DNA from 4 places in the Vibrio sp. SCP2 genome. Region 4 is predicted to be linked to each of the others. Evidence: predicted binding sites of a transcription regulator. Region 4 holds the regulator's gene; each other region holds the start of a gene.
What was found. Region 4 encodes CRP, which controls carbon source genes, mostly activating them, when cyclic AMP is high. Its sites were predicted from a motif close to TGTGANNNNNNTCACA; they were not measured.
Positions count from the first base shown of each region.

Region 1: malT (HTH-type transcriptional regulator MalT) is a predicted target of CRP. The motif match lies at 4,127-4,142, and genes of this name have one in related genera.
Region 2: pyrG (CTP synthase) is a predicted target of CRP. The motif match lies at 5,737-5,752, and genes of this name have one in related genera.
Region 3: deoD (purine-nucleoside phosphorylase) is a predicted target of CRP. The motif match lies at 1,501-1,516, and genes of this name have one in related genera.

Region 1 is NZ_JCAFVV010000001.1:1,115,770-1,123,818, reverse strand. Features, by position in the region: gene malQ (4-alpha-glucanotransferase) at 1-1,213, opposite strand, end outside; gene AC5O63_RS05415 (glycogen/starch/alpha-glucan phosphorylase) at 1,314-3,767, opposite strand; gene malT (HTH-type transcriptional regulator MalT) at 4,334-7,042, shown strand; gene AC5O63_RS05405 (AraC family transcriptional regulator) at 7,122-8,000, shown strand.
Region 2 is NZ_JCAFVV010000004.1:266,129-274,177, forward strand. Features, by position in the region: gene AC5O63_RS14535 (ExeA family protein) at 1-963, opposite strand, end outside; gene AC5O63_RS14540 (multifunctional CCA addition/repair protein) at 1,052-2,281, shown strand; gene eno (phosphopyruvate hydratase) at 2,635-3,933, opposite strand; gene pyrG (CTP synthase) at 4,011-5,651, opposite strand; gene mazG (nucleoside triphosphate pyrophosphohydrolase) at 5,798-6,610, opposite strand; gene relA (GTP diphosphokinase) at 6,831-8,049, opposite strand, start outside.
Region 3 is NZ_JCAFVV010000001.1:1,340,606-1,348,654, reverse strand. Features, by position in the region: gene AC5O63_RS06460 (MerR family transcriptional regulator) at 1-327, opposite strand, end outside; gene AC5O63_RS06455 (YbgA family protein) at 317-1,270, opposite strand; gene deoD (purine-nucleoside phosphorylase) at 1,622-2,332, shown strand; gene AC5O63_RS06445 (transposase) at 2,393-3,862, shown strand; gene AC5O63_RS06440 (YiiG family protein) at 3,987-5,474, shown strand; gene AC5O63_RS06435 (diguanylate cyclase) at 5,455-7,035, shown strand; gene AC5O63_RS06430 (DUF3302 domain-containing protein) at 7,244-7,633, shown strand; gene AC5O63_RS06425 (HlyD family secretion protein) at 7,633-8,049, shown strand, end outside.
Region 4 is NZ_JCAFVV010000006.1:164,291-172,339, forward strand. Features, by position in the region: gene astD (succinylglutamate-semialdehyde dehydrogenase) at 1-5, shown strand, start outside; gene AC5O63_RS16790 (DUF1338 domain-containing protein) at 189-980, shown strand; gene crp (cAMP-activated global transcriptional regulator CRP) at 1,179-1,811, opposite strand; gene AC5O63_RS16800 (phosphoribulokinase) at 2,054-2,923, opposite strand; gene AC5O63_RS16805 (YheU family protein) at 3,012-3,224, opposite strand; gene AC5O63_RS16810 (hydrolase) at 3,265-4,242, opposite strand; gene AC5O63_RS16815 (TIGR02444 family protein) at 4,264-4,743, opposite strand; gene AC5O63_RS16820 (ABC transporter ATP-binding protein) at 4,740-6,662, opposite strand; gene kefG (glutathione-regulated potassium-efflux system ancillary protein KefG) at 6,834-7,421, shown strand; gene kefB (glutathione-regulated potassium-efflux system protein KefB) at 7,411-8,049, shown strand, end outside.

The DNA of each region.
Region 1 (8,049 bases), on a different contig from region 4:
AAAGACCCACTGACATGCCTTTTTCTTCAGCCAAAGCTTGCGCTTCTTTAATCTGAGTATCGGCAACCCATTGTAGATACATGTAAAGATGAACTTGATCTTGGTTTTGTTCGATGAAACTTTGCACCGCACTGTTTTCAAACTTACGGTACTTTTCAGGGAATACAGGCCAGCCCCAAACATTAGAATCTTCAGCGTGCAGTTTGGCGTGAAGCGCATCAAACGCAGCTTGATGAACTAAGCTCTCGCCACCCTCTTCAACGAAGGCTAAGAAAGTTTGCGCTCGCTCTGAATTTTTATCTAAGTGACGTTTCTTAAACTCAGTAAATAGCTGAGGAAGAACACTCATTTTCAGATCAGAGACTTCGGTGTAGTTCACCCAGTGTGACTCGCGTGCTTTTTGCAGGCGTTGTTGGAACTCTGCACTGCCCACCTTTTGCTGCGCTTCAATGCTTAGCGCAAACTCAGGTACAGAACTAACGTCAATGTACATGATATTTAGCCAGCGGCGTGACGACGGGCTGTATGGGCTCGCCCCTTCTGGGTTTGCCGGGAACAATGAATGAATTGGGTTTAAGCCAACAAAATCACCACCGCGTGATGCGATATCAGCAACTAACTGTTTAAGGTCACCAAAATCACCAATACCCCAGTTGTGCTGAGTGCGAAGTGTGTAAAGCTGAACACTTGGCCCCCACATTTTCTTGCCGTTTAAGATGCCATCTTGTTTGAAACACGCTTTTGGCGTCACAATCAATGTCATCTCATAAGGGGCTTTACGACGTTTACGAGTGATCGTCAGCTTGTGATAACCCCAAGCGATATCTCTCGGTAATGCAAACACTAAAGGGCCACCCTCTTTGCGCTCATCGCGTACGATTTGCGATTGAAGATAGCCTTCAAGTACCTCTCCCTGCTCAGTATCTAAGCGCCAGCTAAACTCACTTTCGCGAGCACTCGCTCCTAGGTTCAGTGCCACTTCGACAGGTTCACCATCGCGGACAACCAGTACTGGGTCTAGCACATCTTTCTTATGCTTTTTCTCTGCTGATTTCAGAAGAGTTTCATCATTTGTCGTGTCATAGCCTAAAGACGCAAGTAAGTGACGAATGGTTTCGTCTTCAACTTTAGCTTCATCTCCCCACGCGCTAACGTAGCTGTCGGCAATTCTCGCCATTTCAGCGACTTGTTTTAATGCGTTATCTTGTTTCATCGCTCTCTCCGAAGGACTGCTAATACCTTCAAAATGTAGGGTTATTAATCATTATAAAAAGAGTAGAGCCAAGGCACGTAGCCTTGGCTTTTTTAATCAATTAGCGCTTAACAGCTTCTAATTTCCAAATGTTGTTCACGTAGTCTCTAATTGAACGGTCAGAGGTGAACTTACCAACCAAGGCGGTGTTCAATATGGCTTTCTTCGCCCAACCCGCTTGGTCTTTGTATTGTTTGCCCATATCTTCATGTGCTTGAACATAAGAAGCAAAATCAGCTAAACATAAGTATGGGTCACCACCATCTAGCAAGCTATCGAATGTGGCACGAAGTAGGCCTGGTTGACCTGGGGTAAACTCTTCGCCCGCAAGTAGGTCAAGCGATGCTTTCAATAGAGGGTCTGCGTGGTAGTAATCGTAAGGGTTGTAACCTTGCGCTTTCACCGCTTGCACGCCTTCAACGTCTAGACCAAAGATGTAGATGTTTTCATCGCCAACTTCTTCACGAATCTCTACGTTCGCACCATCCATAGTACCGATAGTTAGTGCGCCGTTTAGCGCCATCTTCATGTTACCCGTACCTGATGCTTCTTTACCCGCTAGCGAGATTTGTTGCGAAACGTCAGCCGCTGGAATGATGATTTCAGCCATGCTTACGCGGTAGTCTGGGATGAATACCACTTTCAGCTTGTTGCCAATGCGCGGATCGTTGTTGATCTTCTCAGCTACCTTGTTCACTGCGAAGATGATCTCTTTCGCTAGGTGATAGCCTGGCGCTGCTTTCGCTGCGAAGAAACACACGCGTGGCGTACATTCAAAACCAGGTTCGTTGATGATGCGGTGGTACAGAGACAAGATGTGTAGCAAGTCTAGATGCTGACGCTTGTACTCATGCAGACGTTTGATTTGAACATCAAAGATAGCATTTGTATCTAGCTCGATACCCATGTTCTCTTGAACCCAATCAGCAAGGCGCTGTTTGTTTTGCTTCTTAACTGCCATGAATTCCTGTTGGAACTTAGCGTCAGTTGCAAACTCAGCAATACCTTCTAACTGCTCAAGTTTTGCTGGCCACTCGCTGCCAATCTTATCAGTGATAAGCTGAGACAGACCTGGGTTACAGAACTTCAACCAACGACGAGGCGTTACACCGTTTGTTACGTTAGTCAGTTTACCTGGGAAGATTTCGTTAAACTCAGGGAATAGATCTTTCTTAACAAGCTCTGAGTGAAGCGCTGCCACACCGTTGACTTTGTAAGAACCGATAACACAAAGGTTAGCCATGCGAACCATGCGGTTGAAACCTTCTTGGATGATAGACAGCTTCGCTTGCTTCTCACCATCACCAGGCCACATCTTACGTACTTCTTGTAGGAAGCGGTGGTTGATTTCAAAGATGATTTCCATATGACGAGGTAGTAGACGCTGAATGAGCGACTCTGGCCATGTTTCTAATGCTTCTGGAAGTAGCGTGTGGTTAGTGTAGGCAAAAGTATTTGCACTGATGTCCCACGCTTTATCCCAGGATAGACCTTTCTCGTCGATCAGGATGCGCATTAGCTCTGGGATAGCAATTGTTGGGTGCGTATCGTTAAGCTGAATTGTCTCTTGCTTAGGAAGATCTGCCAAAGCAAAACCCGCTTCTTCATGACGACGTAGAATGTCGCGTACCGATGCCGCCGAGTGGAAGTACTGCTGCATTAGACGCAGAGTTTTACCTTTCTCGTGGTTATCATTCGGGTAGAGAACTTTAGTAATGTTGCCCGCATCAATCAGAGCGTGCTGCGCTTCAAAGTAGTCACCATTGTTAAAGCTCGCTAGTGAGAATGGTGCAATTGCCTGACATTCCCAAAGACGTAGTGGGTAAACTGTATCTGACTCGTAACCCACGATAGGAAGATCCCAAGGCATCGCTTTTACACTCATACCCGGTACCCATTTACGAACTTCTTTACCGTTCTCATGTGTTACTTCGACATGACCATAGAAGCCGATTTCTTGTGCAAGTTTAGGACGCGCGACTTCCCAAGGGTAGCCTTCAATACCGCGCCATGCGTCTGGTGCTTCTTGCTGACGACCTTCTTCGAATGATTGTTTAAATAGACCGTATTCGTAGTGTAGGCCGTAACCTACTGTCGGATATTCTTGTGCAGCACACGAATCCATGAAACACGCTGCCAGGCGACCTAGACCACCGTTACCTAGTGAAGGGTCACGCTCTTCTTCAAGTAGATCCGTTAGGTTTTGACCAAGCTCAGCCATCGCATCAGTGATTTGGTCGTATAGACCCATGCTGATCAGGTTATTACCTGTTAGACGACCAATTAGGAATTCTAGAGATAAGTAGTTAACGCTTTTTGCGTTTTTGATTTTTGGATCTTGCTCTGTCTTAAGCAAGTCAAACGTTGTTAGTTCAGCAAGCGCTTTGCCCATAGCTAAGTACCACTCACGCGCTGTCGCTGTCTCTTCAGTCTTAGCGTAAGTTGCTGAAAGGTGCTTTTTCACGTCAGCTTGGAAAGTCGCTTTATCAAAATTTTTCTGTTGCGTAGGTTTCATTAGAGAAATCTCACTTATTGGTTCTAATCCATCTGTGCCATATCGTGCATTGACATGAACAGCAAAACATCCTCCTACAACACGGCAATTTGGGAGGAGGACGAAGGGCGTAGAGGGCGTATTACCAAGGGCTCAGTGATCTAACTCTCATTTAAATTCAACATCGTCTGAGCTCTGGTGATAAGGATCACACCATCAACGCATTTACCCTATAACTGATGTATTAAAGATATGTGTAGAGGAACATAACCAATTGAACAATATGCATACTCGGTCACAATAAGAATCATCACATGATGCAAATTACACAGCTATTGGTGCAAACAGGCGTTCAAATCCCACTATTCAGCCCACCGATAAGTGACAAGAATCACAAAAACAGGGCGTAGTTAGCATCAAAATGTGAATTACGCGAAAAACCCGCCGTCGATCAATAACTGTAGCGATTATTCTCAAGTAACATCCTTGCCAATAAGCTTAGTTGTACAATATTTGCTCAGCAGCGTACCAAACTAATTGGAAACACGTGGCCCTCTCTCTATAGGGCATAGCATAGGGATAAAAAGATGTGGATTCCTTCGAAATTAACTCGCCCGGCTCGCTTACATAATGCGATTGTCAGGCCAAGAGTTTTAGATCTCCTTCAACAAGCCCCGTTTTACAAACTGGTTTTATTTAGATCTCCCGCCGGCTATGGAAAAACCACGATGGCCGCACAATGGCTATCGGATAAATCACACGTAGGTTGGTACAGTATTGATGAGAGCGATAACGATTCATTCCGCTTCATCAACTACCTGCTACAAGCGCTCAATAAAGCGACGGATGGCTGTTGCCCGAATTCACAAAAGCTGGCAGAAAAGCGTCAATTCTCTTCTCTTCACTCCTTGTTTGGCGAAGTTTTCACTGAAATGTCGAATTTCCATCAAGAGTGTTATTTGGTGCTGGATGACTACCACCTAATTTCGGAAGACGAAATTCACGAGGCAATGCGCTTCTTCCTCAAACACATGCCTGATAACGTCACTTTGGTTGTCACTAGCCGCGCGGCACCACCACTGGGGACTGCTAACCTTCGTGTTCGCGATCTGATGATCGAAATTGGAGACGAATTGCTCGCTTTCGATACCGAAGAAACCACTCGATTCTTTAACCAACGGGTCGCAGACGGCATTGACGATGCCACGGCAAATAACCTACGCAACTATGTCGAAGGCTGGCCATCGGCGTTGCAGCTAATCGCTCTGCAAGCCCAGCACCAGCATAAAACCTTAGCTCAATCAGCAGAATCCTTCTCTCAGTTTAACCACGCTCATCTTTGGGATTACTTGGTTGAAGAGGTGTTTGATCTTCTCGACAAAGAAACGCGTCATTTCTTACTTCAATGTTCGGTACTGGATCATTTCAATGATCAGTTGGTCTGCGAGCTGACAGAGCGTGAAGATGCCCTTAGCATGATTGAGTCACTAAACCGATTCGGCCTGTTTATTCACCCACTAGAGGGCGAGCAAAACTGGTATCGCTTCCACAACCTGTTTGCAGAATTCCTTGCACACGAGCGTACCGCGCGTATCCCTCAACAAGAAAAGCAACTTCATCAGACGGCAGCAAAAGCTTGGTTGAAACTCTCTTCGCCTCATCAAGCATTGCGTCATGCTCAAGAAGCCAATAACAGCCAACTAACAGCGGATATCTTAAGCCAGTATGGTTGGAAGATGTTTAACGGCGGAGAGCTAATCACGCTTGAACAAGCGATTAATACCCTCACCCCTGAGCAACTTTATAGCGAGCCTAAACTCTGCATGCTGCAAGCTTGGTTGGCTCAAAGTCAGCATAGATATAACGACGTCGGTGATTTATTGTCGAGAGCCGATGAGCAGATGAAGCAACTAAACATCGTATTAAGTGCTAAGGAACAGGGAGAGTTCAATGCTCTACGTGCTCAGGTCGCGATTAACCAAGATGAGCCAGAGAAGGCGCTCGAACTTGCTGAACTGGCACTTAGCCAAGTAGATAGTACGGTTTATCGCAGCCGAATTGTTGCGACCTCTGTGGTCGGTGAAGTTAACCACGTACTCGGGCACCTAAGCCGCGCCCTGCCTATGATGCAGCAAACCGAAAAACTGGCTCGCCAATATCAGGTCTATCATCAAGCCTTGTGGGCAATGCTTCAACAAAGTGAAATTCTGATTGCTCAGGGCTATGTTCAAGCGGCGTACGAAGTTCAAGATAACGCTTTCAAGCTCATCGAAGAGCATCAATTACAGCAAGTGCCTCTGCATGAGTTTTTGCTACGTGTCCGAGCGCAAATTCTGTGGTGCTGGAACCGCCTAGATGAGGCAGAAGAGTGTGCCTACAAAGGGCTGCATGTTCTCGGTGACCATAGCCCGAGTAAGCACTTACATAGCTATTCCATGTTGGCACGTATTGCAATTGGCCGAGGTGAACTGGATAAAGCGGGTAAATTTATCGAGCAAATCGCCCACTTGCTTAAGCAATCTACTTACCATGTTGACTGGACCGCCAATGCATCACTTTCGTTGATTCTGTTCTGGCAAGCACGTGGCGATCTAGACTCCATTCAACAGTGGCTTGAAACCACAGTACGTCCTGAAACGGCGTGCAATCACTTCACTCAACTGCAGTGGCGCAATATCGCTCGCGCGCAAATCGCTCTAGAACAATATGCAGATGCAGGCAAAACACTTGAATTCTTACAGCAACAAGCGCAAGAAAACGAGTTGTTGACTGATACCAATCGAAACTTGATTGTTGAAGCAGTACTTGCCGTTTCTCAAGATGATGAAGAAGCTGCACGTGAACACCTAAAACGCGCGTTGGAGTTAACCAATCAAACTGGTATGTTGGGCAATTTCCTCGTTGATGGCGCCAAGATTGGTCATATTCTTGAGAAGCTTAACCAGAAAGATGAACTTGGCGACCTAGAGCGCCATCGCGCACAGCAGTTGCTTAAAGATATTTCGACGACTCAACGCAGCAGCTCCGTTCACTTCGATGAGGAGTTTGTTGAGAAGCTCGTTAATCACCCAAATATCCCAGAACTTGTTCGTACGAGTCCGCTTACTCAGCGTGAGTGGCAGGTGCTGGGGCTGATCTATTCTGGGTTTAGCAACGAGCAGATAGCTCAAGAACTCGATGTTGCAGGTACAACGATCAAAACGCATATTCGTAACCTATATCAGAAGCTCAATATTGCTAACCGCAAAGAGGCGATTAAAACCGCTGAAAACCTTCTGCAATTGATGGGTTATTAAGTGAGGATTTAAAGCACCTCTTACGTTCAAGAGGTGCTTTCCTATTATCTACTCTATAGGGCACTTTGTGGAGCAGCTAATGACAATTCCAGAAATTGCATTCAACCACCGTAAGGCAAACAATGCGGAGTTAGAGATTTTTGAACTAGAGAGCCTTTACCAGAGAAAAGGGCTACGTCACGACCCAACTGAACCTCACCGTGTTGCATTTTTTGCTTTGATTTTTATTCAAAAAGGCACTGGTATTCACCATATCGACTTTGAACCCTACCCTTTTAAACCGGGTTCAATTCTGTTCGTCCAACGTGAACAAGTTCAGGCTTTCGATTTTAGTCAACAGCCGAAAGGCAAAATGCTGATTTTCACTCAAGCATTTCTCGACCAAGTCCATATCAATATGCGCTTGCCCAATTACACGCCTACGCATTTAAATCCGCACCACTCTCCTCTGCTCGATCTCGACGTAAATAGTAAAAGCCGAATAGATATATTGGTAGAGCAAATGCAACTAGAGATGAAGCAACCTAACCCTGATCCATTAATCGTTATGTATTTGTTTTCAGCCCTCGCACTCATTTTACATCGGTTAAGACCTGAAGTTCCTCAGGATAAGTTGTCTGACGAACAAAGCGCAAAGTTTGCGCGTTTTTTCGAACAACTTCAGGCCAACTTCCACAAAACGCGTGACGCCAACTGGTACGCGCATCAACTAGGAACAACATACAAAACTCTCAATCTCACCTGCAAATCAGCAACGAACTTAACGGTAAAGCAATTGATCGACGCATTTGTCATTATCGAAATCAAACGTCGGTTAGTGGTGAACCAAGCAACCTCTCAACACCTTGCCTATGAATTTGGCTTTGAAGATGCAAGCAATTTCGTAAAGTTCTTTAAGAAGCATAGCCAAATGACACCGAGTCAATTTGCCAAGTACCACACAACTCCAAAATTGTGACCCCGTAAGCTTACGGGTTCGATATCTACCATTTTTTATCCTAAATGCA
Region 2 (8,049 bases), on a different contig from region 4:
TTGTAATTGATTAACGACAACGGGTGTTACAAGTGTCGGCGTCGCGTAGTATGCGCCAATCGACAAGATACTCCCGACGAGAATAGAAAGTACGCTCGGAGAAAGGGAAACTTTTTTGCTAGAAGCCTTACTCGCAGCAGGCGGCACTGAGCCAGTTTGAAAGCTCATCACATCATCGCAGGCCGTCACAACGATATTGTGTGTCGGCTGCGGTTCTCCAATGCTATAAGCTTGCTTAAGGCTCGCATCACACACCAAGTTAATAAGACGAGGAATGCCCTGCGTTTGCCGAGCTATATACTTAATCGATTGAACCGAGAAGAGTTCAGGATTACCACCAGCCAAAGCGAGACGAAACTTAATATAGTCTCTAGTTTCCTCTTGATTGAGGGGCAGCAAATGATATCGACCGGTAATTCTCTGCGCTAACTGCCTTAATTGTGGCATTTGCAGTTTCTGCTGTAACTCGGGCTGACCAATCAACAGCACCTTAAGTAGCTTTTGGCTTTCTGTTTCAAGGTTGGTCAGTAAGCGTAGTTGTTCGAGGACATCTGCTGATAAATGCTGAGCTTCATCAATCACCAATAAGGTTTGAACCCGATTAGCATGGTTGTCCATTAGAAATTGATGAATCAACTGATTAAGCTGCTTTAGAGACGCGTTTTCCTGATAATGGATATCGAACTCATCGCACACTGCTTCTAACAACTCAATATTTGAGAAAGTCGGATTTAAGATCAGCCCTGCGCGCGTGTTGTCTGCTAGAGTTTTAAGTATCGATTTTGCAATGGTCGTTTTACCGGTTCCCACTTCACCCGTCAGCATAGCGAAACCGCCACCTTCACCTAGCCCAGCTTGGATTTGGAAGATAGCTTCTTTATGGCGTCGACTCTGATAGAGGAAACGAGAATTAGGCACAATAGAAAATGGCAATTCTGTCAGTGCAAAATGTTGTTGATACATAACTCTCTTCTCTGGGAATTTAGTGCTAAGAAAAGTACCATTGCTGACACAATTAGCCAATGCCAAACTGATGAAAAGGGAGAGCTAGGTGCAAAGATACCTTGTTGGCGGCGCAGTTCGCGATCAACTGCTAGATATTGATGTCTATGATAGAGACTGGGTTGTTGTTGGTTCAACCCCTGAAGAGCTACTTAACAAAGGCTATACCGCGGTTGGTAAAGACTTCCCTGTATTTCTTCACCCAGAGAGTAAAGAAGAACATGCATTGGCAAGAACCGAACGTAAAGTCGGCTCTGGCTACACCGGGTTTGAATGTTACTTTGCCGCCGATGTCACCTTAGAAGAAGATCTGCTCAGACGCGATCTGACCATCAATGCGATGGCGCAAGATCCTGATGGCAATATCATCGATCCCTTTAATGGTCAGCGAGATCTCAACGATCGGATCTTACGCCACGTTTCGCAGGCGTTTACTGAAGATCCTCTCCGCGTACTGCGAGTCGCGCGCTTTGCCGCTAAGCTTCATCACCTAGGCTTTAGTGTTGCCGATGAAACCATTGAGCTAATGCGCCACATTGCCAGCTCTGGTGAGCTAGAGCACTTAACCGCTGAACGGGTTTGGCAAGAGTGGCATAAGTCGTTATCAACCCAAAATCCGCAAGTATTTCTCTCCGTCTTAAAGCAGTGTGATGCTCTCAAGGTCGTCTTGCCTGAGCTCGATGCTCTGTTTGGTGTTCCACAACCTGAAAAGTGGCACCCTGAGATTGATACAGGAATCCACACGCTGATGGTCGCAAAGCAAGCCGCACTACTTAGCGAGTCTCTTCCAGTAAGGTTTGCCTCTCAAGTCCATGATCTTGGCAAAGGCATTACGCCAGAGTCTGAATGGCCGAGCCATAAAATGCACTGTCATACTGGGCTTAAGCTGATTAAATCGCTGTGTGAACGTGTCAGAGTCCCTAATGAATATCGTGACCTCGCCTTGATGGTCTGTGAGCAACACTCCAATATTCATCGAGCTGCTGAGCTTCGCCCAGAAACCAAACTCAAAGTGCTGAACAAGTTCGATGTATGGCGCAAGCCGGAACGCTTACAAGACATTCTGATTTGTTGTATGGCTGATAGCCGTGGACGCACTGGGTTTGAAGATATCGACTACCCACAAAAAACTATTTTCGAGCAAGCCTATCAAGCCGCTCTTTCCGTCAACGTACAAGACATTATTAAAGATGGGTTTAAGGGTGCGGATATTCGCACTGAGATGGAAAAGCGTCGAGTTGAGGCGATTCGAGAGCTGAGAAGCGAGAATAGAGAATAGAGAATAGAGATACGCTCAAAGAGTTAAGCTCTAACGTGAGCAGATACGGCCAACAAGTCTCGACCATTTCACCACGAGAACTTCTCGAAGGACGAAGTCCGTTCCCGATTCTCGTAGGGCGAAGCCCGATCTCGGAGCAAAGCGCTCCACCTAAGTGGAGCGCTTCGAAAGCTTTAAAGCGAATAATTCAGCAAATTGCTATGAATTACTGACCTTTAACTTCTTTAAGACCGCTTTCGTTGTAAAGAGGAGGAGCTTTAGCGCCTAGAGCTTCTCTATCTCACTTTTCTCAAGATAAAAAATGCCCCGCTATTGCGAGGCATTCAAAGCTTAGATTAATAATCTACGAGAGATTATTGACCTTTAACTTCTTTTAGACCGTTGTAAGGAGCTTTAGCACCTAGAGCTTCTTCGATACGGATTAGCTGGTTGTACTTAGCAACACGGTCAGAACGGCTCATAGAACCAGTCTTGATTTGACCTGCAGCAGTACCTACCGCTAGGTCAGCGATAGTTGCATCTTCAGTTTCGCCAGAACGGTGAGAGATTACTGCTGTGTAACCTGCATCTTTAGCCATCTTGATTGCAGCTAGAGTCTCAGTTAGAGAACCGATTTGGTTGAACTTGATAAGGATAGAGTTAGCTACGCCTTTCTCGATACCTTCAGCAAGGATCTTAGTGTTAGTAACGAATAGGTCGTCACCTACTAGTTGAAGCTTGTCACCTAGTAGTTCAGTTTGGTGCTTGAAGCCAGCCCAATCAGACTCGTCTAGACCGTCTTCGATAGAAACGATTGGGAACTGGTTAGCTAGCTCAGCTAGGTAGTGGTTGAACTCTTCAGAAGAGAAAGTTTTACCTTCGCCCTTCATGTTGTAGATGCCTGCTTCTTTATCGAAGAACTCAGATGCAGCACAGTCCATAGCTAGAGTTACGTCTTTACCTAGTTCGTAACCTGCAGCAGCAACAGCTTCTGCGATAACTTCTAGAGCTTCAGCGTTAGACTTAAGGTTAGGAGCGAAACCTCCTTCGTCACCAACTGCAGTGCTGTAGCCTTTAGACTTAAGAACTTTAGCTAGGTTGTGGAATACTTCAGCACCGATACGTAGACCTTCTTTAAGAGTCTTAGCACCAACTGGTTGGATCATGAACTCTTGGATGTCAACGTTGTTGTCTGCGTGCTCACCACCGTTGATGATGTTCATCATTGGTAGAGGCATAGAGAACTGACCAGCAGTACCGTTTAGTTCTGCAATGTGCTCGTATAGAGGCATGCCTTTAGCCGCTGCAGCAGCTTTAGCGTTAGCTAGAGAAACAGCTAGGATTGCGTTAGCACCGAACTTAGATTTGTTTTCTGTACCGTCTAGCTCGATCATTACTGCGTCGATTGCAGCTTGGTCTTTAGCGTCTTTACCAACTAGAGCTTCAGCGATTGCACCGTTTACAGCTTCAACAGCTTTAAGAACACCTTTACCTAGGAAACGAGCTTTGTCGCCGTCACGTAGCTCAAGAGCTTCACGTGAACCAGTTGATGCGCCAGATGGAGCAGCAGCCATACCTACGAAACCGCCTTCTAGGTGTACTTCAGCTTCTACAGTTGGGTTACCACGTGAATCGATGATTTCACGACCTAGAACTTTAACGATCTTAGACATTGAATGTTTCCTTCTCGTTGAATATATAATGTCAAAATTAAGGGCAGCAGCACTACTAACGCTACTGCCCGTATCCTTTACTTCTCTAATTCGTCGCGTTGGTATTCACCAGCCGCTTTCACGAAACCTGCAAACAGTGGGTGACCATCGCGAGGTGTTGAAGTGAACTCTGGGTGGAATTGAGCCGCTACAAACCATGGGTGAGCTGGGTTCTCAATGACTTCAACCAGTTTCTTGTCAGCAGACAGACCAGAAACTTTCAGGCCTGCTTTTTCAATCTGTGGACGAAGATTGTTGTTCACTTCGTAACGGTGGCGGTGACGTTCGTGGATTGTCGCGCTACCGTATAGTTCACGCGCTTTCGTCCCTTTCTCAAGGTGACATAGCTGTGAACCAAGACGCATTGTACCGCCTAGGTCAGACTTCTCAGTACGCTCTTCAACGTTACCATCGCCGTCTACCCACTCAGTAATCAGACCAACTACAGGGTATTTAGTCTCTTTGTTAAATTCTGTTGAGTGTGCACCTTCCATACCCGCAACGTTGCGCGCGTATTCGATTAATGCCACTTGCATACCTAGACAGATACCTAGGTAAGGTACTTTGTTTTCACGCGCGTATTTAGCCGCAAGGATCTTACCTTCCACACCACGGTCACCGAAGCCACCTGGTACTAGGATCGCGTCTAGACCTTCTAGCGCTTCATTACCTTTGCTTTCTACGTCTTGTGAATCAACGTACTTAATCTTAACGCTTAGACGATTCTTAAGACCTGCGTGCTTAAGTGCTTCGTTTACTGATTTGTAAGCATCTGGTAGTTCGATGTACTTACCAACCATACCGATAGTCACTTCACCCGTTGGGTTCGCTTCTTCGTAGATTACCTGTTCCCATTCTGACAGATCTGCTTCAGGAGCAGTAATACCGAATCGAGTACATACGAGGTCGTCTAAACCTTGAGATTTGATTAGTTGAGGGATCTTGTAGATTGAATCTACGTCCTTCATAGAGATAACCGCTTTCTCTGAAACGTTACAGAAAAGAGCGATCTTCTTACGTTCATTCGCAGGGATCATACGATCAGAGCGACAAACAAGAATATCTGGCTGGATACCGATAGAAAGCAGCTCTTTTACAGAGTGCTGAGTCGGTTTAGTTTTCACTTCGCCCGCTGCTGCTAGGTAAGGAACCAGTGTTAGGTGCATGAACATTGCGCGTTCACGACCTAGCTCTACTGCTAGCTGACGGATAGCTTCCATAAATGGCAGAGACTCGATATCACCTACCGTACCGCCCACTTCAACGATAGCTACATCATGACCTTCAGAACCTGCGATTACGCGGTCTTTGATAGAGTTGGTGATGTGAGGGATAACCTGAATCGTTGCACCTAGGTAATCACCACGACGCTCTTTAGCTAGAACGTCTGAGTAAACACGACCTGCAGTGAAGTTGTTACGCTTAGTCATTTTGGTGCGGATGAAACGCTCGTAGTGACCAAGGTCTAGGTCAGTTTCAGCGCCATCTTCAGTGACGAACACCTCACCGTGTTGAGTCGGGCTCATCGTGCCTGGATCAACGTTGATGTAAGGGTCAAGCTTCATCATAGTCACTTTAAGACCACGAGCTTCTAAAATAGCTGCAAGCGATGCTGCTGCAATACCTTTACCTAGAGAGGATACAACCCCGCCAGTAACAAAAATGTAATTTGTCGTCATGTTTAACCTGAAATTGGTTGAATGAGGGAAAATGGATTTCTTCTGGACGGGATATAAATATACCAGAAGCCCTTAACCGCCACAACGTGAAATCTATCACACTGCAATTTTTTATTTTTTGCTTCAAATCAAATTCGAGTAACGGATTAGTTGCCACTACCTTTATCTACTTCTAGCGCTTTTACTCTGTCCCAAAGCGCATCTAACTGATCTAAATCGTAATCTGTTAGTTGTTTACCTTGCTCGGCTACCATGGCTTCTACACCTTTAAACCGCTTAGCAAATTTAAGGTTGGCTTTACTCAGCGCTACCTCTGGGTCTTTCCCTAAATGACGCGATAAGTTTACCGTGGCAAACAGCAGGTCTCCGAGCTCAAGTTCAATTTTTTCTTCGTCAGGAGCGACTTGCAGTGCCTCTTCCATTACCTCTTCAATTTCTTCCTGAACTTTACCGACTACTGGGCCAAGTGAGTCCCAATCAAATCCGTGTTTCGCCACTTTCTTTTGTATTTTTGTGGCACGAGATAACGCAGGTAGAGAATTTGGTATTGAGTCTAGAATACTTTGTTCTTTTTTGCCTACCTGAGCTTTTTCTTTTGCTTTTTCCACTTCCCAGTTGGCATTGATCTGCTCATCCGACTCAAACTCAACATCAGAGAAAACATGCGGATGACGACGGGTCAGCTTCTCATTGACGGTTTCGACCACTTCCGAGAAATCAAACAGTTGCTGCTCTTTAGCCAGTTGGCTGTAGAAGATAACTTGAAACAGCAGATCACCCAGTTCCTCTTTTAGGTTCGACCAATCGCGATTCTGAATCGCATCAACAACTTCATAGGTCTCTTCAATGGTGTGAGGAACAATAGTGTCAAAGCTTTGTTTTAGATCCCAAGGGCAACCTGTTTCTGGGTCACGAAGCTGCGCCATAATCTGTTCTAACTGTTCAATCGGGTGACTCATATTCCTTCTTCCTTTAAATCTGCTATCTAAAGAACATTCATTTAAATAAAAAGGTGAGCAGCCAAAACCACTCACCTTCGTTATATATTGATCAATTCTCTAAATAATTGAAGCTGCAGCTAGGCGACAAGCGAGCGAGACTCCTGAGCATAGCTTGCCTATGTGATGGAGCGAGTGAGCGCAGGCAACAACGCTGTCAGCTTCAAGTATGACGAGAATTTTAGCCGAGGCGTTTTACCGACATAACATCCTTGATCTGCTCAACTCGTTTAGACACGCGCTGCAGAATCTCAATGTTGGTCACTTCCAAGTCAAAGTCCATGATCGACATTTGAGTACGATAATCAACGCGACTCTTCATACTGGTCACTTTGATCTTCTCGTTAGCAAACAGAGTCGTGATGTCTTTAAGCAGTCCACCGCGTTCCATCGCTTCAACGCGAACGGTTAGGATGTAAGAGCCAACAAATCCACTACCCCACACCGTGTCGATAATACGCTCTGGTGCATGATGACGCAGTTCTTCAAGCTGCTCACAGTCTGCTCGGTGTACTGAAATACCGCGCCCTTGCGTAATGTAACCTGCGATCTCATCACCTGGGATCGGCTGACAACAGCGGGCAAGGTGGGTCATTAAGTTATCAACCCCCTCCACTACAACCGCATCTTTCTTCGGACGACTTTGCGCTGGAGCTTTGCTTTCTGCCTCTTGAAGCTTCTCTAGGGCTTGCTGATCTTCTTCTTCTGCGGTTGGCTTATTGACCAAGGCATTGATGTGGTTGATCACTTGGTTGATACGTAAGTCACCGCTGCCGATACCAACGTACAGCTCATCCGTGCTGTTGACGTTAAAGCGCTTCAACGCATACTGCTCGGCGTGTTTTAAAGTCGCACCAATTTTCTGCAATTCAACTTCGAGAATATCGCGCCCTGCTTCGACGTTTTTCTCGCGGCTTTGTTTGCGGAACCACGCATTGATTTTCGCGCGAGCTCGACCTGAAGTCACAAAGCCCATCGAAGGGTTTAGCCAGTCACGGGATGGATTGGGCTCTTTAGAGGTGATGATCTCAACTTGATCACCCATTGCCAATTTGTGGGTAAACGGAACAATACGCCCAGCGACCTTGGCACCAATACACCGGTGACCAACTTCAGAGTGAATATGGTAAGCAAAATCAAGTGGTGTAGCTCCCATTGGTAGGTCGACCACATCGCCACGCGGGGTAAAGGCATACACACGGTCATCGAACACCTGACTACGCAGTTCATCAAGCATTTCACCCGAGTCAGACATCTCTTCTTGCCAATCGAGTAGCTTACGCAGCCAAGTAATTTTCTCGTCGTAACCACTGCGGCCGCCACCACCTTCTTTGTATTTCCAGTGCGCAGCAACACCTAGCTCAGAATCTTCGTGCATGTCTTTAGTACGAATCTGAATC
Region 3 (8,049 bases), on a different contig from region 4:
CGCTTTCCCTTTGTTCAGCTCAGATAACGCTTGTAAGAAAGCGCTCACTTCGTCCAATTGTTCACTCGCAAGGTACTCTTCACCTTTATTGGGCTCATTGGACTCAAGTACATCTTTCACTTTACCAATCGGAACCCCTTTGCTGAGCCACCCTTGGATCTCTCCGATTAAGGCGATGTGTTCGTCGGAATACAAGCGATGGCCTTTTTCAGTCCTTTGAGGTTGCACTAAACTATAACGTCTCTGCCATGCGCGTAAGGTTACCGGTTTTACCCCGGTAATCTCAGAAATCTCACGAATCGCGTACAATTTTTTCTCATAACCCATATCTTAAACGTAACTCCTGTGGGTGCGGTTGCAGAAAAGCTTGGTCTTCCAGATAACAGTCTGGATGGGCGGCTAAATAGTGCTTAATTAATGTTAATGGCGCAAGCAAAGGTAACAGCCCAACTCGATAATCCTCTATTACTTGCACCAGCTCTTTCTTCTGAGAGCGACTTAGATCTCGTTTAAAGTAACCTTGTAAATGCATCAGCACGTTAGTATTGTTTTTTCTACTCGCTCTATGAGTCATCGCCGCCATCAAACCTTGTCGATACAGTTTATAGAACTCTTCGATGTCGTAATCTTTGACATTCGCAACCAGTTTACCCAGTTCTTTGTAAGAGGTTGGATGATGTGCCATTAAGGTCAACTTATAGCGTGAGTGAAACGCAACGATTTTCCCACGCGTCGGCTCATCACCGATAGAATCGTAAAAATCTTTAAGTGTATAAATGCGAGTAATGAAGTTCTCTTTCAAAACCGGATCGTTAAGCCGACCATCTTCTTCAACGGGCAACCAAGGCATGGCTTTCATCAATTCATTGGTGTACAAACCGACCCCAACATTCTCCGCGCTGTTCTTTTTGTAGACTTTGACTCGCTCCATCCCACACGTTGGCGATTTAGCGCAGACGATATAACCACATAGCTGTTCGCGCTCAAGCTCTACTACTTTGCTCTTTGAGTAATCAACGACAGCCTGCGTATGCTCTTTGGTTGGATCTTTAGTTTCCACCAAGGCAATTCTATCTTCATTAGACATCAATCGTATGGTTGGCCTTGGTACAGGCATTCCAGAGCCCACTTCAGGGCACACAGGAACAAACTCAAAGTAAGGCGTCAGCTCCTTAGTGACAAATTTGCTAATCTTATGCCCCGAGTCAAATCGAACACGCTCACCTAAAACACAAGAACTGATACCAATTTTTATCTGCTGCTGATTCATGATGAACTCCTTTGCCTAGCCATGCTGTACAAAAACATTTCTTGTATAATTTTTAGCACAATATTTATATCCTGTACAAAAAAATGTTTTGTACAACTCGTAAATAAGCTACGTGAGTAACGGCTTTTTAGTTCACTTAATGAAGCAAACGTTTTTACAAATCGATTGCTCATTCACTTTCAACAGTTTTAGTTATCAACGAACAATAAAAGCATCAAACACCCCCCTTTTGTGACATACTTCTCATGGAGCAATCTCAGATATAGCTAGTATTGCCTCAACAGATTTTTCAAAATCAACATAATTAGTAATCAGCAGTTCGAATTACTAATAATTTTTGGAGTAATAACTATGGCAACCCCACACATTAATGCACAACCAGGTGATTTCGCTGAAACAGTACTGATGCCAGGCGACCCACTACGCGCTAAATACATCGCGGAAACTTTCCTCGATGACGTGAAGCAAGTATGTGACGTTCGTAACATGTTCGGCTACACAGGTACTTACAAAGGTAAGAAAGTGTCTGTAATGGGTCACGGTATGGGTATTCCTTCATGCTGCATCTATGTTCACGAGCTAATCGCTGAATATGGTGTGAAAAATGTGATTCGGGTTGGTAGCTGTGGTGCAGTACGTGACGACGTTAAACTGATGGACGTTGTTATCGGTATGGGTGCGTCAACTGACTCGAAAGTAAACCGCATTCGCTTCAACGATCACGACTTCGCAGCGATTGCTGACTTCGGTCTTCTAGAAGAAGCTGTTAACCAAGCTCGCGCTCAAGAAGTACCAGTAAAAGTGGGTAACGTATTCTCTGCAGACCTTTTCTACACTCCTGAAGCAGACATCTTTGAGAAGATGGAAAAACTTGGCATCCTAGGTGTAGACATGGAAGCGGCAGGTATCTACGGCGTAGCAGCAGATCTTGGTGCAAAAGCACTTACTATCCTAACAGTCTCTGACCACATCATCCGTGGTGAGAAACTAAGCTCTGAAGAGCGTCAAAAGTCATTCAATGACATGATGAAAGTAGCACTAGAAACTGCAATCAACATCTAATTCCAATCTTTTCGCCACCAAACCGAGTTTGGTGGCCCGAATAATCCCGAGGGGGAGATAGTGACAGCCGGCCAACTGCCAAAGGAAGCGAACGGGTTACAGCTCAACTTTTGTAAAACATTGGCGTGTGACAACTTTGGATTGAGTGATGCACATCGTTACGTTGTGCAGCATGCTAACCCTAAGCGACCTGCGATGGTATGTCGGGAATGTGGCGCTTTCCCCCCCTTACTTAATAACCAAGAAGTTCTCAATGAGCTTCATCGACTTCGTCAACTCCATAGTGACGGGCTTCCTGCTTGTCGTAACGACGATTGCGATAATTTTGGTTTATCTGTTCATACCCACAAACACCTCTACCATGCTTTTGGTTATAGCGGCGATCGCCAACGCTATCGTTGTAAATGTTGCCAATCGACCTTTGTCGACAAATGGTCTGGGGCTAACAAAAAACTTCAATTCCAAGAAAACCTCCTTGGTTTGCTTTTTATGGGCTACTCGGTACGCGAGATCTGCCGTAAATTAGAAATTAATCCAAAGACGTTTTATGATCACCTCGATCATATCGCGAGCCGTTGCCGACGTAAGCTCGCAATGTTTGATGCCCGCTGGGTAAATCACGCAGCAAGTTATGAGCTCGCGTCATTCTATGTCCCCTTGCAGCCTAAAAGTAATAATGGCGTGTTGTGGATGGCAACGGGCGAAGCTCATAGTGGCTACATACTTTGCCAACACGTAAACTATTCAGCGGAAGAAGAGCCAAACGGGGATGTGGATCATGATCCGTATCAGTACCCTGCGCGTTTTGTCTCAAAAGAGCACTCTTCTGAAGCGAACATGCCCGCGCCTACCCCGTCGCCAGTGTTGCGAGAGCGAATTGATCAGCAGTATCAAACCATCTTAGCGCGGGGAAATGTTGAAGACCCTATGGGAAATCTCACGGTATTCAACTACCCATCTAAAGGGGCTTTAATTCGCCCGCCTTACACATCGTATGCGCACTTTTTACACGTACTCGATTTATGCCAAGACGATCGCCAAGTTTCAATCTACTTGCCGCAAGATCCTGTTTTGCGTTCTGCAGCGCTAAGTGTCTGTCTGCCACGCATTTTGCGTCAAAATATCGACCTTATGTATGTAGAAGAAGATAAAGGCTGGAATGAGAGTAACGCGATCGACAAAGTGGATATCGTCCATATGGGATGGTGGCGAGACCGTTGGGCAATCGCGTCAAACCAAGAGTCATCGAAAGGTATTTGTTACCTTGCTGGTCAAAATAATCAACCAAAACAATGGTTACGCAGCGCATCCATCAGACGCACTCAATTTTACCAGCAGCGCTTCCAGACCCTATTCGAAAGTTTTGTCAATGAACCTAGGCGTAAGTTACGCCCGGGCGGCCTAATGCCTATGTTGGATATTTTCCGAGCTTGGCATAATTTGTGCTACCAAGATAAGACGGGAAAGACAGCCGCTCAGAATCTAGAATTGACTCAATCACCTTTGACACTGCGCGAGCTCCTTTCATAATTATCAGTATTGTGACGAGTACCGTTAATCGATCGGTGTTTTGGCACTTTTAGTAGAGTTTAGCGCATGGCTATTCATATAATATGTTGTGTGCCTACGGTAATAGCCTTAAAGGATTGATTCATTGGATAAAAGCCAGCGACTTCTAGAGGTCGAAATAGATCAGCTAAAAAGCAAGGTCGAATCGGAGCCCGAAAAAGTTTGGGCAATCGCTGAGCAGTGTGCCGCGCGTTCTGCGCAAATCCTCTACCCCGAGGGGGAGATTCAGTGTCTTATTATTATGTCCCGATGCGCTTGGTGTATCATGGAGTACCGCAAAGGACTCAAGTACATCAAAGAGGCTCACGGTAAACTCAACGCCCTAGACACCGACGACCTACTCCCTGAAATTCTTCATATCCATGCCCTACATTATTGGGGGCAAGCGAGATACTATTCTGCCCAGCAATACTGGATCAACGCCTTAGAGCAATCCGCTTTGGTTGACGAAGTTGAAATTCAACTCGAATCCTTGATTGGTCTCGGTAATGTTTGGCGAATCACTCACGAGTATAATCTCGCTAAGACCACTCATGAGTTAGCCGTCATCGTAGCGAACAATGCTCGAATCAACTGGTTAGAAGGTAAAGCGCGTATCTTGTTGGCGTGGGATCATTACCTACTCAACAACTATGTTGAGATGCTTTCAGTTCTAGATGGTGCTGCCGAAGCGCTTAAAGATCATCACGACAATACTTGGCAAGCAGAAGTTTGGGACTTTAGAGGCCTTGCCCTGCTCGGTTTAGAGCGCGTTGAAGATGCAGAAGAAGCGACGCGTAAAGCCCATGAACTGGCGATGCGCCATGACCTTGTGTGGATGAAAGCACACTCATTTATCAGTCGTGCCCGAGTTGAGTTACTGCGTAAGAACCCTAAACAAGCCGCAGAACTGCTCATTCAAGCGGAGCAGTCAGCAGTCACATTTGATAATGGCGAGTTACTTTCACAAATCTGTTTTCAGCAATCTCGCGTCGCAGAAGAATCAGGTGACTATAAAACCGCGTTAGAAGCCTTCCAAAAATACCGTAAGCACTCAACCAATATGCTTAGGGAGCAAACCGCAAGAGTCAGTAACGACAAAGCGAGAGCCTCCAAACGCCAGCTTGAACAGAGAGCACGTAAACTTATCAATCGAATTCGTGGTCAGCATGAATTTGACCCTGAGAAGCAGCTCAGCCAGATGGTGTCAGAAACCTACTGGTGGGAACAACTGGTATTGTTTAAGACCGAGCTAAAACGCTCGAATCATGCTGTGATTGTGATTCAACATAAAGATTCCAATTACCTAGATGTGTGTACAGAGATCGCTCACTCGCTCTGTAATAAGCAAGATATGCTGTCTCGCCTCAGCAGCGAGCGTTTAGGAATCTTACTCGCTGATAAAGGCGATGAAGCCGTCAACGTTTTCCATGTCTTGGCCAAAATGATTGAGATCTACCCTTGGCACAGAAAAGGATTGAGTGATGCACTACCCAAAGTGATTTTCCAAGATATCCTGACATTCCCATTTACCTTAGAGCAATTAGAAGATAGCCAGCAACAGGAAGAGCAGCATGGAAGCCTTACTCAATAAAATTTCCGATTCTGGCTTAGATCCCTCCTCCGTATCCGGTGAAGAGGCGATCATTTTTTGGAATCATGTACGTCGACATGTAGCAACGTCACCCCAAGAGATCGCTCAATGCTTAATAATCAGTGCTGAGTACCGTGTTGAGTTAAAGCAACTGCAAACCAGTATTGATGAACTGAAAGAAGCACTCGATTACTTATCACTGCCTGAAGACGCAGAACTAATACTGGAAGTGAAGAATGGCCTAGCAGATAGGCTCGTCGAAAACGGCGACTTTCACGGCGCATTAAATGAATATATTAGCTCCTCAACCATTGCGGTAGATAGCGGTTATATTGATGCTTATGTCCTTGCCGTTCTTGGTATGGGGAACCTTTGCGATGCCTATGGGGATCACAACCGCGCACTCAGGTACTATCAGAAAATAGACAGTATTGACCACGCTATTAGCAGTCGCTCATTACGCCTCCGCTATAAGCTCTATATGCTCTCTTGTTACATAGAGCTCAAACGAACGACAGCAGCGAATGACCTGATTAAAGAGTGTGAAGAGCTAAGCATTTTGGTCAGTGACAAAGTACTCTCCGGACAGATATTGCTCTACCAAGCAAAGCTCTACAGGCAAAACAAACAGCTCGACTTAGCCATGCAGTCACTGGGCAATGTCCAATACTCAGCTGGTAACATACACTCTACTTGGCTCTCTAATATGATCCGCCTAGAGCTAGCCGCCTGTCTTAGTGAGCAAGATAAACCTCATATCGCCAACTGGGTGCTAGAATCAGCAAGGCGTCGAATCAAACTCTATGCCTCTCCTATTCTAAACCTAAAGCTGTGCAACTCCTTAGCTGAGATATGTGAACAAAAAGACGATTTTAAGGGCGCGTTAGAATATCAAAAAAGCGCTTATCGTATCGAAAGCGATCTGATGAAAAAGATTCCAATTGGAGAGCTAGGAGCTAGCCAATTACGCCGCTTGTCGCGCTTTGAGCTGCAATTAAAACTGATTCTTTCAGAACAAGAAAATAGAGAGCTGAAAGAGACTACTGAGAGCCAGAAACATACCGTGGCTCAGCTTCAGCAAGACGTGTTTACCGATCCACTTACCTCACTGCATAACCGTCGTTGGTTAGATGTTAAGCTCAAAGACCTGTTACTCCACGATGTACCTTTTGCTTTGATGGTAGTAGACATTGACCACTTTAAATCGATTAACGATGAACTCAGCCATTTAGTCGGCGATAAAGCGATTGTGAATGTCTCTCACGAACTCGCCGCATATTTCAAGTTCCGTGGCGCTTCATGTGTACGCTTTGGTGGTGAAGAATTCTTGGTCATTTTAGAGCGCGCAACCTTAGAGCAAGCTGAAATGCACGCCGAAAACTATCGTGAACGCATTTTCAATTTCGGTTGGCAAAGCATTTTGGGTGAACGTGGGCTAACAGTCAGTATCGGAATTACGCTTCACCGTGAAGGCGAGAATACCCAAAGAACCTTCTACCGAGCAGATAAAGCACTTTATCGCGCCAAAGCCAATGGACGTAACCAAGTCTGTACTGAATAGCCTATCCCCTTTGCCTGCGCCTATGATGTTCAATTATAGGCGTTTTAACCTTATCTCTTCTGCTTGACCTCCAATCTCATCTCTGATGCTCTAACCGTGTCATTATTTCTAACCAGATCAAGCAACAAACGCCTAATTGTTTGATTTTATTTCTATACTGATTAGAGCAGCTCTCTATATTTAAATACTATGACCAAGGATTGTTAGTATGTTTCTAGACTATTTCGCGTTAGGTCTTTTGATCTTCGTTGCGCTGGTTATTTTTTACGGCATTATCGTGATTCACGATATCCCTTATGAGATCGCCCGAGATCGCGAGCATCCACATCAAGATGCCATTCATTACGCAGGTTGGGTGAGTTTGTTTACACTCCATGCCATTTGGCCATTTCTTTGGATATGGGCCACTTTATGGCGCAAAGAAAGAGGTTGGGGATTCAAACGGCTTGAAGAGGAGCAGCACGATATTCATCATCGTGTAGATGAGCTCATTGACCAAGTCAGTCAGTTGCAAAAAGAAGTCGCTGAACTCAAACAGCAGAGCTACTCATCTTCAACGATACAACCTCAGTTTGATCGCAATGAGGAGGAGCAATAATGGATCTATTACTCATTCTAACCTATGCGGCGCTGTGCATTACCATCTTCAAAGTTTTCAATATTCCGCTCAATAAATGGACCGTACCCACAGCGGTACTCGGTGGAGTGGTACTTATCGGAACGCTCATTTTATTGATGAACTACAACCACCCTTTTACTCAAATTGGTAATCAAGTTTATTCCACCACCCCAATAGTCTCTGGTGTAAGAGGACGAGTCATCGATGTTCCCGTCGAAGCGAATAAACCGCTCAAGCAAGGAGAAGTGTTATTCACAATAGACCCCATTCCTTATGAAGCCGAGGTAGCTAAGAAGAAAGCGCAGATTAAAGAGGCTAGCCAAGGTGCTCTGGGACTCGACTCTTCCCTTCAAGAAGCCATTGCGGCCAAAAACAAGGCCATTGCAGAACGAGAC
Region 4 (8,049 bases):
TATAAAAAACGATAAATTTTAGGGTATTCCCTTCTTGCCTCCCTGAGCCGGGAGGCATTTGAAACGTCACAGGCTGAAGGCTATCTGATCAAACTTTCTGGACACATTTGGTTAGATGGCCTTTTTTATAATTAAACAAATAACTACTCATACTCCATTTACGTAAACCACCCCTACAAGGAGGCGTTATGACGCCAGATGTTTTATTCCAACAGTTATGGAATGACTATATTCAACGCTTATGTCCCTCTGCTGAACAAGTCCACCAACTTCTGCAAGAAGACGAAGCGCTGATCAATGACCACATTGCTCTGCGCACTTTCAATGTAGAACCTCTGGGCATTGCGACCCTTGCACAACCATTCTTAGACGTAGGCTACAAGCCATGCGGTGATTATGTGTTTGAAAGCAAGAAGCTTGTTGCTAAACATTATGAGCACCCAGACCCAAAACAGCCTAAAGTGTTTATTAGTGAACTGAAGGTTGAAGAGTGTTCTGCTGAGCTACAAGCTATTGTCGCTAAGCTTGTCGAGCAATTGGACACCAGTAAGCTAAAAGGTCATGAGTTCTTGTATGGCGGTCGTTTGTGGGACATTAGCTTTGCTGACTTCCAGACGTTAGCGAAAGAAAGTGAGTACGCTTCTTGGCTGGCAGCACATGGTTACGGCGCTAACCACTTTACTGTTAGCGTCAATCAGCTCAATGCATTTGAAGAAGTGAAAGGCGTCAATGACCACCTACGCGAGTCCGGCTTTACCATCAATGAGTTTGGTGGCGAAGTGAAGGGGTCTCCTGATGTGCTGCTAGAGCAATCTTCAACGATGGCGGATAAAGTAGCGGTAACCTTCACGGAAGGTACAGAGATTATCCCGGGTGGTTTCTACGAGTTTGCTAAGCGCTACCCAATGAGCAACGGTGAACTTTATCCAGGGTTTGTTGCAGCCTCTGCTGATAAGATCTTCGAGAGTACTAACGGGTAGGAAGAGCTGAGAACGGGCTGCGCCCTAGAGATGCGGGAACGCTGCGCTTCGAGAGAGTTTGATCTCGGATGTGGAAAGGTGTTCTATCTCGAAGGACGAAGTCCGCTCCGTAGCGTTCTCGATTCTCGCATCCGATATAAACAAAAAGCCACCAATGTTTCCATTGGTGGCTTTTAAAATTTTAACGGTTAATCGAAATTAACGAGTACCGTAAACCACGATAGTTTTACCGTGTGCAGAAATTAGGTTCTGCTCTTCTAGCATCTTCAAGATACGACCTACTGTCTCACGAGAACAGCCAACGATTTGACCGATTTCTTGACGAGTGATCTTAATCTGCATGCCATCTGGGTGAGTCATCGCATCTGGTTGCTTCGCTAGGTTTAGTAGCGTTTGAGCAATACGGCCAGTTACGTCTAGGAATGCTAGGTCACCTACTTTTTGGCTAGTCACTTGTAGGCGGCTTGCCATTTGCGCAGATAAGCGCATTAGGATGTCTGGGTTCACTTGGATAAGCTGACGGAATTTCTTAAATGAGATTTCCGCAACTTCACAAGGAGATTTAGCACGAACCCATGCTGTACGCTCTTGGTCTTCTTCGAATAGACCAAGTTCACCGATAAAGTCACCTTGGTTTAGGTAAGAAAGGATCATTTCCTTACCTTCTTCGTCTTTAATAAGAACCGCTACTGAACCTTTTACGATGTAGTACAAAGTTTCAGCTTTCTCGCCCGCGTGAATTAGCGTGCTTTTTGAAGGGTACTTATGAATATGACAATGTGAAAGAAACCACTCTAATGTTGGGTCGGTTTGAGGTTTACCTAGAACCATAATATCTCACTTCCTCTGCAGGGTACGCTTGCCGCTTTCCATATTTTAGCTAAGCCTTAATCAAGACCTACTAGGATAAGAGCACTTTACAAATGCTGCAAGCCAACTTGTGTTTCGGTAAGAAATAGTATCCTTTTTCGAAAACGATTTCTTGATTTTAATCGGGTACAACTGGGGTTTTAGTACGCAAAACTGTGCACATGATCACGGTATGAAAAGTAATCGTGTTCTAGCTGTGGGTATTAACCAATTTTGCCCGTTTCGATGAGCTGTTGAAGTATCGGTTTAACGATTAGCTCCATGGCAAAACTCATCTTACCGCCAGGGACAACAATCGTGTTGTGACGCGACATAAATGCCCCATCAATCATTGCCAGTAGATATGGGTAATCTACGTTTTTAATGCCTCGCAATCGAATAACAACAAAACTCTCATCTAAACTCGGAATGCCTTTGGCGTTAAGCGGGTTAGATGTGTCGACGGTAGGGACACGTTGAAAGTTAATATGAGTACGAGAAAATTGGGGAGTAATGTAGTTCAGATAGTCATCCATTGAGCGGACGATAGAGTCCATCACCGCTTCACGCGAGTGACCACGATCGCGGGTATCACGAACGAATTTCTGAATCCATTCAAGGTTCACGATAGGCACCATGCCAATCAGAAAATCAACATGCTGTGATACGTTAACCTCGCCATCGACAACACCGCCATGTAGACCTTCATAAAATAGGACGTCGGAGTTTTCTGGCAGATCTTGCCAAGGTGTAAAGGTGCCTGGCATTTGGTTGTATGGAACGGCTTCATCGAACGTATGCAGGTAACGGCGGATTTGACCGACGCCTTCTTGACCGTACTTGCGGAAAAACTCTTCAAGTCCATTGAAGTCGTTCGCCTGAGGGCCAAAGTAACTGATATGGCGGCCTTGCTCACGTGCCTTACGGATTTCAACGTCCATCTCAGGGCGCGTAAAGCGGTGGAAGCTATCGCCTTCAACCCATGCGGGTTTGACGTTCATCATATTGAACATCTTACGGAAAGCTTCAGAAGTCGTTGTGGTACCAGCTCCAGAGGAACCAGTGACCGCAATAATCGGGTGTTTTGCTGACATGACAAACCTTGTCGTAATCTAATCCTTTAAACGAAAACCACTATAGCACGCTTTAGTGGTCAGTCACTGTATGCGATGCGCTAAAGTACTAAAACTTTCGTTTGAGTTGAATATCGACGGTTTCGTGCAGTTCAGAGAAGACAACAACCGCTTCCCCTGATTCCAACTGGGTACGTATTTGATCGACTTTGTCTTGCAGCGAGATCTCGACATCCCCATAGTCTGTCCCTTCACGCAGGACAAATTCCCGAATGAGATTTTCTAGTGTTGCTGGCTCGATTTGTTGCCATGGAACGATCATAAATACCTCTTTATTTTATGATTTAGGCCAAGGTGATTGGCTACGCAGAGAGAGCCAAACTTTCATAGTATGCAGGTAGTGCCTCTTCGAGCCAAAACCTCGGTTTTAACGCACTGCCGGTGACAAAACCAACATGCCCACCTTGTTCAAACAGTCGGTAGTCAATGTTATCAGGCAAGACATATTTTGGAATCACAGCATCAGTCATGAACGGATCGTCTTTCGCATGGATGATCTGTGTGGGTAGAGTGATTTCTTTTAGGCGATGGATGCCCGAGCAGCGCTGATAATAGTCTTCTGCGTCCTTGAAACCATGCAGCGGGGCGGTGATTAGGTCATCAAACTCGTACAGTTTAGTTACGCGTTTGATGTTTTGATAGCTCAAGCCAAGCTCTCCTTTCAACAGTTGGTGCTTTTGCAGTGCACTTTTCTTCAATGATGACAGGAGATAGTTTTTATATAGCTTGGAAAAGCCTTGTTCGATGCGCTCAGAGCAGGCAGACAGGTCGAGTGGCGCAGACACTATGGTGGCGGCATCAAGCAAAGGATTTTGATTGTACTTAGCGAGGTAGTTGGCCAGCATGTTGCCACCAAGAGAAATTCCTACCGCGACTTTAGTTTGGTGTGGGAACAGCGAATCTAGATGTTCAAGGAAGAAACGGGCGTCTTCCACTTCACCTGAGTGATAGGCGCGAGCAAGTTTGTTGGGCTTACCGCTACAGCCACGAAAATGCATCATCACCGACAGCCAGCCTTGCTTAGCAAAAGCATCCATTAAACCATTGGCGTAGGGGCTGTAGAAGCATCCTTCCAAACCGTGGAATAAAACAAAAATCGGCTTGTCTTTGACTGACTCGTCATTGATATCTTCACTCCAAGCGATATCGAGGAAATCTCCATCAGGAGTATCTAAGGTTTGCCAAAATGGTTCAAATAGGGCTTTTTTGCGAATAAAACGCGGAGCAAGCGTTTGTAGATGCGGGTTGGCTAATCCTTTAGCGGCAACAAAATGAGTCATAACGGTTCCAAAGCTTAGGGCTTAGAGATTGGCGATATCATCGATAGGTTCAGCAAAAGCCTCATACAGCTGCTCACCGCCTAACTGGCGGCAGTAACGTAAAGTAAGGGGCTCTGCGTGATTCACTGTAAGTTCAATACTGTTGATGCAATCGACCAGATCAGATTGCTGCTGCTTTTCTAATTGCAGCTCAAATTGCAGTGATTCACGATACAAGGTATCTGGGAGGTGGAGCTTGAGTTTTCGTCTTAGCTCGCGGTAACTGTGCAATAAGGCTTCTGAGCGCCCTAGGCATTCTTCAACTTTGTGCCAGTCTTGCTCCTGAAAGCAAACCTGCTGCTCGTCGAGCCATTTAAGCAGCAGGAGTAGATTGACGTTACCTTTGAAATGATTTTGCAGATGGAGGCACGCCTCTTTTACTTCTCGCACACTGTAGTACTGCAAGCTAAATTGCCACAACCGTTCCAGTGTTAAAGAAATAGCGACGTGCTTTGAACTCATTGGCTATTGAACTCCTGCTCCATATTCTCTAGCTCTTCTTGCAGAGCCATCCATTCCATTTCGACATCTTCTAGCTCACCTTTGCTATTGGCCTGAATAGCTAACACTTCGTTAAGTTTAGCTTTATTTTCGGCATCATAAAGTGAGTTATCTGATAATTGCGTTTCTGCTTCCGCAAGTTTAACGCCCAACTTATCCATTTTTTCTTCAAGTTTTGTCAGGTTTTTGCGAATTGGTGCCGTTTGCTTGCGGAACTCGGCTTCACGACGTTTTTGATCTTTCTTTGCCGCCGCGCTATTCACAGAGCTCTTTTCAGGTTGCTGAGCTTGAGCCTCTCGGCGCTCGGCTTTTTGTTGTTCCGTCAGCCACTTGTAGTAGTCAGCTAGGTCGCCATCAAATGGTGCAACTTGGCGGTCATGCACAAGATACAGATCATCTGTGGTTGCACGTAACAAGTAGCGGTCGTGCGAAACAATCACCATGGCACCTTCAAAGGTTTGCAGAGCCATCGTGAGCGCTTGGCGCATATCCAAGTCAAGGTGGTTAGTTGGTTCATCGAGGAGCAGCAGATTAGGCTTTTGCCACACGATTAAAGCCAGTACTAGTCGCGCTTTCTCACCACCAGAAAACGGTGCGACTTTTTCTAGCGCCTTTTCGCCTTGGAAGCCAAAACTGCCTAGATAGTTACGCAGTTCAAGCTCGTTCTTATCAGGGGCGATTTGCATCATATGCTGCAGTGGCGTTTCTTCAGGGTGCAGCGTTTCCAATTGGTGCTGAGCAAAATAGCCAATCTTGACACCTTGTGAGTAGGTTAAGTCTCCGCCCTGAGGAATAAGTTCACGCGAGAGCAATTTGATGAGCGTTGATTTACCTGCACCATTGCGACCGAGAAGACCAATGCGACTACCAGGGACTAGGTTAAGGCGAATCTTTTCTAAAATCAGATTGTCACCATAGCCCGCCGACACTTCATCCATCATGATGATTGGGTTTGGCAAGGCATCGGGATCGCGGAACTGAAAACTGAACGGGTTATCAAGCTGAGCAGGTAGCACTTTTTCCATACGCTCAAGGGCTTTAATACGGCTTTGTGCTTGGCGAGCTTTTGAGGCTTTATAGCGGAAGCGGTCGATATAACTTTGCATATGCGACATTTGCTTTTGCTGCTTTTCAAATTGAGCTTGCTGCAAGATAAGTTTTTGTGCGCGCTGATCTTCAAACGAAGAGTAGTTGCCTGTGTACTCATTGAGTTGCTGGTTTTCGACATGAATAACACGACCCACGATAGGATCTAGGAAATCACGGTCGTGAGAGATAAGGACAAGCGTGCCAGGGTAGTTCTGTAGCCAGCGTTCGAGCCACATAACAGCATCAAGATCTAAGTGGTTGGTTGGCTCATCGAGTAGCAAAAGATCGGAGCGACAAAGCAGTGCTTGTGCAAGGTTAAGGCGCATACGCCAACCACCAGAAAACTGAGTGAGGTTCCAGCTCATCTGATCTTGGCTAAAGCCTAAACCATCGAGTAGCTCTGCGGCGCGTGCGCGAATACTGTAGCCACCAATGGTTTCAATCTTGCCATGGATTTCGGCGACCAAAGTGCCTTTATCCTGTTGCTCTGCCGTCTCCAGTTCTGATTCTAAGCGGCGGTATTCACGGTCACCATCAATGACATACTCAATCGCACTGCGCTCCAGTGCAGGGGTTTCCTGTGCCACCCAAGCCATTTCCCAGTGTGCCGGCTTACTGAAGTTACCCGCGTCAATAGAGAGTTCGTCTTTGATTAGGGCGAATAGGGTTGATTTACCACAACCGTTTTTGCCGACTAGACCGACTTTATCGCCTGGATGAATGGTCGCCGAAGCTTGATCTAAAAGTGGTTTGCCACCTCGAAGAAGCTGGATGCCAGAGAAGGTAATCATAATCTTTTGCTTTGTCTTTGCTCGTATTGCGACGAATAGTAGGTTAGTTAACGAGTTATGTCGATCGTTGCGTTATTGCCACTAACAACGTATAACAAACTGATAACGATAAATGACAATAAAAACAGTCATAATTGGCTATTCATAACATTAAGGATTGCTGTCGAAGGAATGCAGACTTTATCATCCGACAAGCCTAAAGTGTTGGTGCTTTATGCCCACCCAGAGTCACAGACCTCTGTGGCTAATCAAATGATGATCAAGAAGATTGAATCGCTTGATCACGTCCACGTGCACGATCTTTATGCACACTACCCAGATTTTTTTATTGATGTTCCGGCTGAGCAGCAATTGCTTGAAGAACACGATGTGATTGTGTTCCACCATCCTCTTTATATGTACTCTTGCCCCGCTTTGCTTAAAGAGTGGTTCGATCGCGTTCTCGGTAAGGGATTCGCCTACGGTAAGGGGGAAGCGCTGAAAGGAAAATACTGGCGCAGCGTGATTACCACCGGAGGCAAAGAGGAAGCTTTTGGTCGCTCCGGTTACAACCGCTATCCGCTCGATGAAATTTTGCAGCCGTTTGAGCTAACAGCGGCGCTGTGTCAGATGGAGTGGATTGAGCCTTTGGTGCTCTATTGGGCGCGTAATGTCAGTGAAATGGAACGCTATCAACATGCAGAGACCTATCGTCAATGGCTGAATAATCCATTGCTAACCTATACTGAACAAGTAGTAGGGGGTGGGAATGGCGCTTGAAAGTGATTTTCTCCAGAGTAGTGTGATCTTTCTGACGGCTGCGGTAATTGCCGTGCCGATTGCTCAACGATTGGGTCTTGGCTCAGTGCTGGGCTATTTGCTTGCGGGCGTTGCTATTGGTCCTTGGGGGCTAGGGTTAATCCGCGATGTAGAAGCCATTCTCCATTTTGCTGAGTTTGGTGTCGTCCTGCTTCTGTTTCTGATCGGTTTGGAACTGAATCCGAAAAAGCTCTTACAAATGAAAGGCCCGATATTAGGGCTTGGCGGGGCGCAAGTTGTTGTCACTACTTTAGTTTTGTCATGTGTGGCTTATCTGGCAGGAACATCTTGGCAAACCAGTCTTGTGATTGGCATGGGCTTAGCACTTTCTTCTACGGCCATTGCCCTACGAGTCATCGAAGAGCAAGGGTTAGCGGGTGGCGAGACCGGACAGTCTGGTTTTGCGGTTCTGCTATTCCAAGATATTGCGGTCATTCCTATGCTCGCGATTCTTCCGGTTTTAGCTGGTAATACGGCAGGTAACTGGCTCGATGCGTTGTGGATGCTAGGTGGTGTCGGCGGGTTGTTGGTTGGTGGTCACTTCCTACTTAGACCTCTATTTCGTTATGTGGTGCTGAGTGGCGTTAGA